3 regions of the Paenibacillus sp. YYML68 genome follow, and region 2 is predicted to be linked to each of the others. Evidence: riboswitches for the same ligand, from Rfam matches in the RefSeq annotation. Region 2 holds a riboswitch; each other region holds the start of a gene.
What was found. Region 2 has a riboswitch for cyclic di-GMP ahead of PAE68_RS03930 (DUF192 domain-containing protein). Riboswitches for the same ligand answer to the same signal wherever they lie in the genome.

Region 1: it holds a riboswitch for cyclic di-GMP, as region 2 does, so the genes downstream of both, PAE68_RS09505 (methyl-accepting chemotaxis protein) here and PAE68_RS03930 (DUF192 domain-containing protein) in region 2, are expected to answer to the same signal.
Region 3: it holds a riboswitch for cyclic di-GMP, as region 2 does, so the genes downstream of both, pelF (GT4 family glycosyltransferase PelF) here and PAE68_RS03930 (DUF192 domain-containing protein) in region 2, are expected to answer to the same signal.

Annotation. Positions count from the first base shown of each region.
Region 1 is NZ_BQYI01000001.1:2,082,941-2,086,202, forward strand. Features, by position in the region: gene PAE68_RS09500 (sensor histidine kinase) at 1-1,509, shown strand, start outside; cyclic di-GMP riboswitch class I at 1,668-1,760, shown strand; gene PAE68_RS09505 (methyl-accepting chemotaxis protein) at 1,872-3,262, shown strand, end outside.
Region 2 is NZ_BQYI01000001.1:854,437-857,698, forward strand. Features, by position in the region: gene PAE68_RS03920 (GNAT family N-acetyltransferase) at 1-356, shown strand, start outside; gene PAE68_RS03925 (DUF3231 family protein) at 433-1,440, shown strand; cyclic di-GMP riboswitch class I at 1,711-1,800, shown strand; gene PAE68_RS03930 (DUF192 domain-containing protein) at 1,892-2,266, shown strand; gene PAE68_RS03935 (Flp family type IVb pilin) at 2,263-2,457, shown strand; gene PAE68_RS03940 (A24 family peptidase) at 2,562-3,074, shown strand; gene PAE68_RS03945 (TadE/TadG family type IV pilus assembly protein) at 3,071-3,262, shown strand, end outside.
Region 3 is NZ_BQYI01000001.1:1,526,079-1,529,340, reverse strand. Features, by position in the region: gene pelF (GT4 family glycosyltransferase PelF) at 1-1,651, opposite strand, end outside; cyclic di-GMP riboswitch class II at 1,726-1,808, opposite strand; gene PAE68_RS06740 (hypothetical protein) at 2,049-2,402, shown strand.

The DNA.
Region 1 (3,262 bases), 1.2 Mb from region 2:
ATTATGCTGGCCGGTAAGCAAGGCGGAGCGCAGGGTGCTCTAGTCTGCACGGTGCTCGTCGCAGCCGGGCGATTGTCTCTGCAGCCACTGGACGATGTGTCGATCTTAAGTGCGTTGGTCACATTGATCGGGGGTGGGGCATGTGCATGCTTGCTACGCTATATCAGGCTGAACGGAATATTGGCATGGGTATGGATGACAACGCTATATTCAACCATTACAGCGATTGGCATGACTTGGTTGATCCAATCGAACACACAGCACTTTAGCGTGATGCTCCAATATGCACTTGTACTCGCCATTGTGGGCAGCCTAAGCTTCCTGTTCATCGAATATTTGGAGAAGACCATTCACGCGCTGTATCGACTGCGAGCCATTAGCGAGACCGATTCATTGACGGGTCTTCTCAATTATAGAGGGCTTCATATTCAGCTGCGCAAGCTTCTGACAATGCCGATTCGATTACGGCCTGCGTTCTCAATGTACTTAATTGATGTGAAGGATATACGCATACATAATTTGGAGCTGGGCCATCGGCAAGTGAACTATTTGCTGGAATGTACGGGACAAGCTTTGAAGCACTTGTTTCCCCATGCGCTCATACTTGCGAGGTATCAAGGAGACAAGTTCGTGCTCGTGACCGATGAGGATGAGGAGCGTGTCCGTACGATTCTCGATGAGGAGCTGTCCGAGCATAGCGGGTTGGAGTTTATTTATACCCAATTGCTGTATCCTGATTATGGGCTGAGCGAGCAGGAGCTTCTGATGAAGCTCGAGGAACAGCTGCTTGCCCGGAAGAAGGTGAAGTGGAAGAGTGAGGAAGAGAGGCTGACACGTAACGAGAAGCTGAAGGCGGTGGGCGAGCTGGCTGCTGGACTTGCCCATGAGATACGCAATCCGTTAACTGCGGTGAAGGGCTTCTTACAGGTCGGGATGCAGAAGGGGGATATTGCTCCGTACTACACGATTATATTGGATGAAATTAACAGAATGAGCGAGCTGACGAACGAGTTTTTACAATATTCCCGTCCGCAATCGGCGCAGATGTCTCGCTCTAGCCTTGAAGCGTGCGTCAGTCGCGCGGTGCAGTTGGCTGAGTCGTCAGCGATTCATCATGGTCATCAGGTTCAGAATATGTCAGCGGAGCATGATGTTGAGGTAATGGCTGACCCGCAGAAGCTGATCCAAGTGCTGCTGAACTTGATGAAGAACGGACTTGAGGCGATGAGAGAGCCTGGCACCTTAACGGTTCGGATGTATCCGTTGTCTGAGCATTTCGTTGCGATCGAGATTAAGGATACTGGAATGGGCATCTCTTCCGAACAGATGGAGCGCATATTCAGCCCCTTCTTCACGACGAAGGAGACGGGAACCGGACTCGGCTTGTCGATCTGTCAAAAAATAGTGCAGGATCATCGCGGTATGATCGCCGTGGACAGCGAGGAAGGCAGTGGCAGCACATTCACAGTGACACTTCCAGTCATCAAGCGGCACTCATCGACGGCTTGACGACGGTTCAACAGAGGTAGTCGCACGCCAAGCTAGCAGCAGCGTGCCGACTGCCTCTTTATTGTAACTATACTAAGACAAGCTCAATTTTCCAATAGATTTTTTGGCCTTCTTTTAGTAAAATTGGCTATGAGACATTAGTCCTATATATTGAATCCCATACGTAAAGGCAAACTCGGCGAAAGACGGGGACGCAAAGCTTCAGGCCTAAAGTAAAGCTTCGGCTTCACTAGGGCGGCTGGGCTGCCAAGTGGTGTTAATGGTCAAACCGCTCCCTATTGGTCGGTTTTTTTGCGCTTGCCGGCCGAACGCCTCAGCATTTTTGCGTATGATGTATGAACAGATTGGGGAAGGTGCAGCTTATGAAGTGGACAATCAGCAAGAAACTGTATGGCGGATTTTGTATTATTCTGTTCTTTGTTGTGTTGCAAGGCATTACTTCGATCTATTTTCAGTCTCGATTGGTAACGATCTATGAAGACCTCATCGAACGTCGTGCCGTCATCGCTAGCACGATGATGCGCGTTGAGACGAAGGCTGCGCTGCAGACAAGCAGTCTCCAGGATTACTTGCTAACCCAGGACGAGAGCTCGAAGCAGAGGCTTCTTGCTGCTAACCGAGACGCGAGAATGGGAATTGGATCGGCATCGTTGTTGGTACATCGTGAGGAAGACAAGCAGAAGCTGGCGAAGCTGATTGATCTGAATAAGAGGTATCTTGACGTGACCAGCTCCGTATTTGCGATCTCCTCCAAGCAAGAGCAGCTGATGTATGCCAATAAGGAAGTGTTCCCGATAGCTAGGGAGATGGGGCAGCTCGCCGAAGAGATCGCCAATGGCCAGAAGGAGCTGATGCAGCAAGGGATAACGGACAATGCTGCGCGTGCCGACAACATCAAACGGATCCTGTATATGTCGCTGGGTATCACCATTGTGGTTTCAGCCTTGCTCGGCTATTTCATCTCACGCAGCTTGTCAAGACCGATCATCGCGTTGACTCACGCGGCAAGAGCGATCGCCTCGGGCGATCTTCGTGACCAAGACCTGCGCATCCGCAATAAGGAGGAGCTCGGTGTGCTGGCTTCTTCGTTCCGCGAGATGACTGAGCAGCTACGCATGCTAATCCACCAGGTGCAGACTACCGTGGAACAGACAGCAGCCAGCTCCGAGGAGCTGACAGCAAGCGCAGAGCAGTCCGCATCGGCTGCTCAAGGGATCGCTAGTACGATCATGGAGGTGAGCAGCGGCAGTCAATCGCAGGATAAAGGCGCCCGCGAATGTGTCGTTGCGATGCAGGAGATGGCGATCGCGCTGCAGCGGATCGCGGAGTCGTCGGCAACCGTATCCGACATTGCACTCGTAACCAGAGAGTCGGTTGAGCAGAGTTATAGCTCAATTGAGCAGACGATCGATCAGATGGAAGGCATCCAGCGATCCGTCGGAGGCGCCGCCGTAGAGGTCGGGCATCTACATAAGCATTCTCAAGAAATCGGCGACATTGTGAAGCTGATTAGTGAAATATCGAATCAGACGAACCTGTTGGCGCTGAACGCCTCCATTGAGGCGGCACGTGCAGGCGAGCAGGGCAGAGGCTTTGCCGTTGTAGCGAACGAAGTCAAGAAGCTGGCCGGAATGACCCAGCAGTCTGCTGCCCAGGTAGAGGAACTGATCGCCCACATTCAACAGAGCACCGAGAAGATCGTAGTTGCCATCGATCAGAGTGTGGAGGATGTGCAGGTCGGCAGCACGGCAGT
Region 2 (3,262 bases):
CCGAAGCTGCTATATTCCTCGTGGCTGCTGCGGAGGACGGCTCGATCCTCGGAACCGTCGGTGTCGTCACGTATGACGATCGGATCCAGCAGGTGAAGGGGCGCTATAGGCTGGAGCGCACCGCTGAGATTGTTCGCTGTTATGTGCATGCTGCGGCGCGGCGGACCGGGATAGGCTCGATGCTTGTTCGCGAGGCGCTTCGCTTCAGCGAGCAGCACGGGTATGAGCAGCTGTACTTACATACGCAGCGGTTCTTGCCGGGGGCCGTCGGCTTCTGGGAGCGACATGGCTTCACCATTGTGTGCGAGGAGACCGACGATTGGCAGACGGTGCACATGGAGCGAGGCTATCTGTGAGGTTGTAGAAGTATGCATACATTTACAGAGACTGGACATCATAGGCGTAAACCAATGAGGCAATGGGAGTGAGTTCATGGCGAACGTTTCTGTAGAAGCAATGACTAGCGCAGAGATGGGCAAGCTCTGGGCTACGTACCTGTTCAATAACTATTCTGGCTACGTTCTGACCGTATTTGAGCATCATGCAGCCGATGAGCAGATCAAGCAGCTGCTGCAGCGCGCAAGGCAGCTAGGCGAGAGCAACCAGCAAGCCGTCAAGCAGATGATGCAGGAGCATCAGTTCCCTATACCGGAAGGCTTCAGCCAGCAAGATATAGACTTGAGCGCTCCGCCGCTATATACCGATCCGTTCTATCTATATTATTACACGAAAATGGCATCCGCCGGTCTTGAGTTCTATGTCAGCACTATGCCGCTCATGACGCAGCCTTCCATTCGGAAGCTGTTCAATGGGTTCATGACCGACACGATTGCACTCTTGAATGAGCTGGTCGATCTGAAGATGTCGAAGGGGCTGTATGTGAAGCCGCCCTACATCCCTATCCCGGAGCGTGTGACGTATGCGAAGAGCGCTAATTATTTATCCGGCTTTCTTAAGGAAAAAAGAAGTCTGCATGCGCTCGGCATTACCTCGATATTTAACGATATCCAATTCTCATATGTGATGCATGCGTACTTGCTCGGGTTCAGTCAGGTGGCCAAGAACGAAGAGATTCGGCGTTATGTGACTCGATGCAGCTCGTTGCTCTCCGAGCTTACGATGGAGCTGCGTACATTGCTCGAGGACGAGAGTATCGGAGCCGGACTACCGACGGAGGCGAACGTCACAGCTTCAACCCGTGCCCCATTCTCGGACAAGCTGATGCTGTTTATGAGCAATCAGGTGATGTCCGTCTTGATCCGACTATTAGGTAGATCGTTCTCGGAGACGAGTCGGCACGACCTGTCTGTCTTATATATGAAGCAGCTGGCTAAGGTCAGTACCCTTGCCCAGGATGGCATGAAGCTTCTCTTGGATCAAGGCTGGTTCGAGGAGCCGCCGCAGTCGCCGAATCGACAGCAGCTTATTCGACAACACTAAGAGGCGAAGTGAATCTGTAGTCGTACATGTTATGCGGCTGAAGCTTGCATCTGAACGATGGACAGGGAGGTCGTCATTATAGTATGGGTCTAAAGTCACTGTTATGACGTGCGAAAAGGGATAAACAGATATATTCACGCAGAGTAAGTGCCTCTATGTTCCTGGGTAAAATATTCTGACAATTAGTCTTTGTGTCGGATTACGTAATATATTGTCGTGCGGTAAGATGTAATCAAGATATCGGATCGGCGAGCACAACACTCCGCTGAATCTCGATAAAGGCAAACCCGGTGAAAGCCGGCGACGCAAAGCTACAGGGGCTACGAACGTGCATAGCGTTCTTGCCAGCCAGCTGCCGAAAGATGCAGGGGAGTTTTCTTATGCAGAAAACCCTCCTTTCGGGATCCATCCACAGGTGGGTATTTTGTCATGAGAAGGAGGGAATGCATAGGTGAGGCTGGTCGTTCGGGAGAGCGGAATACAGCTAGCAGAGACAATTATGGAAGCGTTAACATTCGGTCGGCGGCTGCGCGGGCTCATGCTGACAGCTTCCTTGCCCGAAGGGTGCGGACTGCTCCTTCGGCCGTGCAGGTCGGTGCATACGTTCTTAATGAAGTACGCGATCGATGTTGTACATCTGGATGAAGAGGAACGCATCGTAGGGCTGGAGCATGAATTGAGGCCGGGACGCATCGGGGCTGTATTCGCCGGGACTCGCTCGGTTGTCGAGCTTCCGGCTGGCACGTTGAGGCGAAGCGGCGGGATTGAAGTCGGACAGACTGTGCAATGGTTACACCACTACACGAATCGGAGGCGATTGCTATGATGAACAAGCTGAGAGGTCTGTGGAATGATGAGCAAGGTCAAGGGATGACAGAGTATGGTCTGGTGCTCGGACTGATCGCGGTAGCGGTCGTAGCTGCACTCATCGCGCTGCGCGGACATATCGTGAGCCTATTCGATAATGCGGAGGCAACGGTCAATACAGGTGTGACGGAGATGTCGACGACGCCGTAATGACTTCTCTCATAGGTGTGGAGGGCCGTGCGTTGGAGCAACGTACGGCCTTCTTCGTCCCATAGTTCCCTGAATTCCCAAGCATAGGACAAGGAGGAGCTCGCATGTGGCAGGATACCGTGCTGATCGTTGTGCTGATCATCTGTGTGGTCACAGACATAAGAAGTCGTAAAATTTACAACAAGGTCATCTTCCCGACGCTGGTGCTTGCCGTATCGCTGCATGCGGTCCATGGTGGCTGGCATGGTCTAGGTCATTCGCTAACAGGCTTCGCGGTCGGTCTTGGAGTGCTCCTCTTGCCGTATATGCTCGGTGGGATGGGGGCCGGTGATGTGAAGCTGCTGGCGCTCGTCGGTGCACTGAAGGGCGCGATGTTCGTGCTGACTGCCTCGGTCTACATGGCGCTCGTCGGTGCGGTTATGGCGCTTGTGATCGTACTGTTCAAGGACGGGTTCATGACGAGGCTGCGATTCATCGGGTATATCGTCGTCTGCTTGCGGCATCGGATGAAGCCACAGCTGAAGGGTAGCTTCTCCTCGGGGACGTATCCGTATGGCGTGGCGATTGCTTGCGGCTGCGTTGCCTCCTTATGGCTGAAGGGATGGGGAGCGGGATGATCAGGGAGGAGAAGGGTCAGTCATTGGTCGAGTTCGCTCTGCTACTACCGATCATGCTATTGCTGCTGTGCGGTATTGTCGATCTGGGCAGGCTGCTGTTCGCCTACTCCAGTCTGAACTTGACGGCGCAGGAGACGGTGCGACTCGGAGGACTCGGTCGCAGCGATGCGGATATGAGGGAGTATGCG
Region 3 (3,262 bases), 670 kb from region 2:
TATGGGACAAGCACTCGGAAATTTCGGCTAGCAGTGCAGGTGTTGATGCCGCTCCCGGCAGCATTTGTACCGCAGCCCGGAACTGCGTGACGGCCTCGGGATAATAGCCTTGGCTTTTCAACGTGTAGCCCTGCTGAACATAGATTCGCTGTCGGTCCACCACATGCACCGAAGCCGCGCTCTCGCGCATCGCCATGTCCGATTGAACCGATAGCTGGATGTAGCTCTTCATATGCTGCTCCAGCACTTTATCCAAGGTCAGGAAGCTCATCGCCCGAGCTCTCGCCGCCTTGCCGAGCGTACGCCGCAGCTCCGCGTCCTGCAGCAAGAGAGCTGTCTGCTCAGCCAGCGCCTCCGCATCTCGAGGCGTCACGATGTAGCCCGTATCTCCGAGCGCCTCGCTGATCCCTCCGACATTCGTCGCGACGACAGGTCTTGCCGTCATCATTGCCTCAACTACGGCGTAAGGGAACGCCTCCGAAATACTCGACAGCACGACGACGTCCCCGCTCCGGTAAGCGCCCGCCATATCTTGAGTATGACCTGCGAAGATCACCGTAGCCTCCAGACCAAGCTGATCTCTGAGCTTCACGCATTCCTCGTAATAATCAGGTACTGCGACGCTGCCGTGGATGACATATTTCACATTCGGAATACGCTGCTTCACCAGCATGGCAGATCGGATCAGCGTGAGAATGTCCTTATTCGGATCGATCCGCGCAACAGTCACAACAGTCGGATGAGCGTTGCCGGGACTTGGCGAAGGCAGGAAAATTTTATCATCCACCCCATTGTAGATGACCTTGATCTTGTCCGCTTCTACCCCAAGTCGAGTCTCCCAACGTGTGTTGTACTGACAAACGGGTGATACTTGGTCCGCATAGGCGTAATTCAAGGTGACGATAGACGAGATGAGTCGAACGAGGAACGTGTTCAGGAACGAGGACAGTCCCCGCTTCGCAAGTGACAAGTACTGCTCACGTAAATAGACGCCGTGCTCGGTTAACAATATCGGCGTCCCGTGCTCCAGCTTCGCAAGCACGCATGGAATGCCGCAGAACGCAGCAGCCGAGGAATGCGAGACATGAGCCTTCGGAACAGGATTGTTCAATAGGTTGAAAAAGCGGAAGATCCACCCGAGGCTCTGGATCATGCCGTACAGGTCTGGTGCAGGAAGCGATGGGGCGGACATCACGATCCGCTTGTATACATCCCAGGTCAACTCAGACTTGAACGACTCCTTGTACTCATACTCCTGGAAGTAACGGTACAGTGCATGCATCACCTGAGCAAGCTCTTGGGGGTTGCGGTCGAGTCCAATCAGTTCCTCCACGAGAGTCGTAAATAGTGGAATGAACTGTTCTTGAATGACCTTGGGCGTTGTTCGTTTCTTGGCGAGGTATACTTGGGAGAACGGAATGTCCAGGTGCTCGCACGGCTCCTCAGTTCCCCATAGCGGCATCGACTTCAGCAGCGCATGCTTAGGAATCTTGAACTTGGGCAACACGTAAGGATCAGTAATGACACTGTACAGCACATAATCAATGTTCGAGAGCTTCCTCACAAGTATGTCGCACCAGGTACTGACGCCGCCTTGATAGAACGGGTAAGTCCCTTCTGTAGACAGCATGACGGTCAGCTTCTGCCCCATCCGACGCACCCCCTCGCATAATCACTGATTCATGTCCTTCATCTGCTTAGGCATAAAAAATAGCCATCGTATGCTGCTTGATGGCCGGTTGCACTACTAGCTCCCCTTACCCCAAGTGCCCACATATAGAGTAAGAATCATCGCTGCCTATTTATTTCGTCCGATACAATATGTATCTCATTTTATGTCACTTTTGTCAATACAGACAGAAGAAAATGTTCGTTTAATCAAAAAAAATTTAACGCGGATTGATTGATTATATGCTGTTGTGAGGCTATATTTGTGCAGCCTCAGGACGAGGTGGCTATGTCTCCATAGATTGATACACTGAGTATCATTTTCTGTTGACTGTTCACGCCAATCCTCTAAAATATAGAGAGGATCACGTAGCATTGGAATGGTTATAGTCACCGTATCTGTCTTACTAATCGTCTGCAGCATGTCCTTAGGCTCCGGTACCCCCTCGGCGATGGCTGCGTCTTGGCGTGTTGCATTTACCGATATACATTTGGAAAAGGCGGTCAAGGCACAGCTTCAGCTAGGGGAAGCTAACTCGGTTACAGCTGCCGACATGAGCCGGTTGACTGAGCTTCATGCTGCTGATGCCGCGATTACGAGTCTCGAGGGGCTGCAGCATGCCGTTGACATACTGCCGGCTGGAGCCACGTACATTCGCGTACATGGTCTGCCGGAGGCAAGTCTGTACTTCTATGCGCTATGGCGTGCGGAGGGGCTGGCGGCGGAGAGTTAGCCCACGCGTTGGGCACGTTGTGGGAAGCAGCGGGGCGCGGTGAGCCGTCAGAGGCTGGAGCGTACAGGCGTGGGGAGCAGGCGCCGCGCTTTAGCGTACGCTTCGGGCGCTATCCGCGCGCCATGACCGCGCCGAGCGCAGGCGCCGCGCTTTAGCGTACGCTTCGGGCGCTATCCGCGCGCCATGACCGCGCCCGGCGCTGGCGCCGCGTTTTAGCGTACGCTTCGTACGCTATCCGCGAGCGCCATAACCGCGCCCGGCGCTGGCGCCGCCCTTTAGCGCACGCTTCGTGCGCGATCCGCGCGCGCCATGACCGCGCCGAGCGCTGGCGCCGCCCTTTAGCGCACGCTTCGTGCGCTATCCGCGCGCGCCATGACCGTGCCTGGCGCAGGCGCTGCGTTTTAGCGTACGCTTCGGGCGCTATCCGCACGCGCCATGACCGCGCCGAGCGCAGGCGCCGCGCTTTAGCGCACGCTTCGTGCGCTATCCGCGCGCGCCATGACCGTGCCTGGCGCAGGCGCTGCGTTTTAGCGTACGCTTCAGGCGCTATCCGCGCGCGCCATAACCGCGCCGAGCGCAGGCGCCGCGCTTTAGCGCACGCTTCGGGCGCTATCCGCGCGCGCCATGACCGCGCCGAGCGCAGGCGCCGCCCTTTAGCGTACGCTTCGGGCGCTATCCGCGCGCGCCATAACCGCGCCGAGCGCAGGCGCCGCGCTTTAGCGCACGCTTCGGGCGCTATCCGCGCGCGCCATGACCGCGCCGAGCGCAGGCGCCGCCCTTTAGCGTACGCTTCGGGCGCTATCCGCGAGCGCCATAGCCGCGCCTGCCCATGCCCCGTGCATTAGCGTACGCCCCCCACC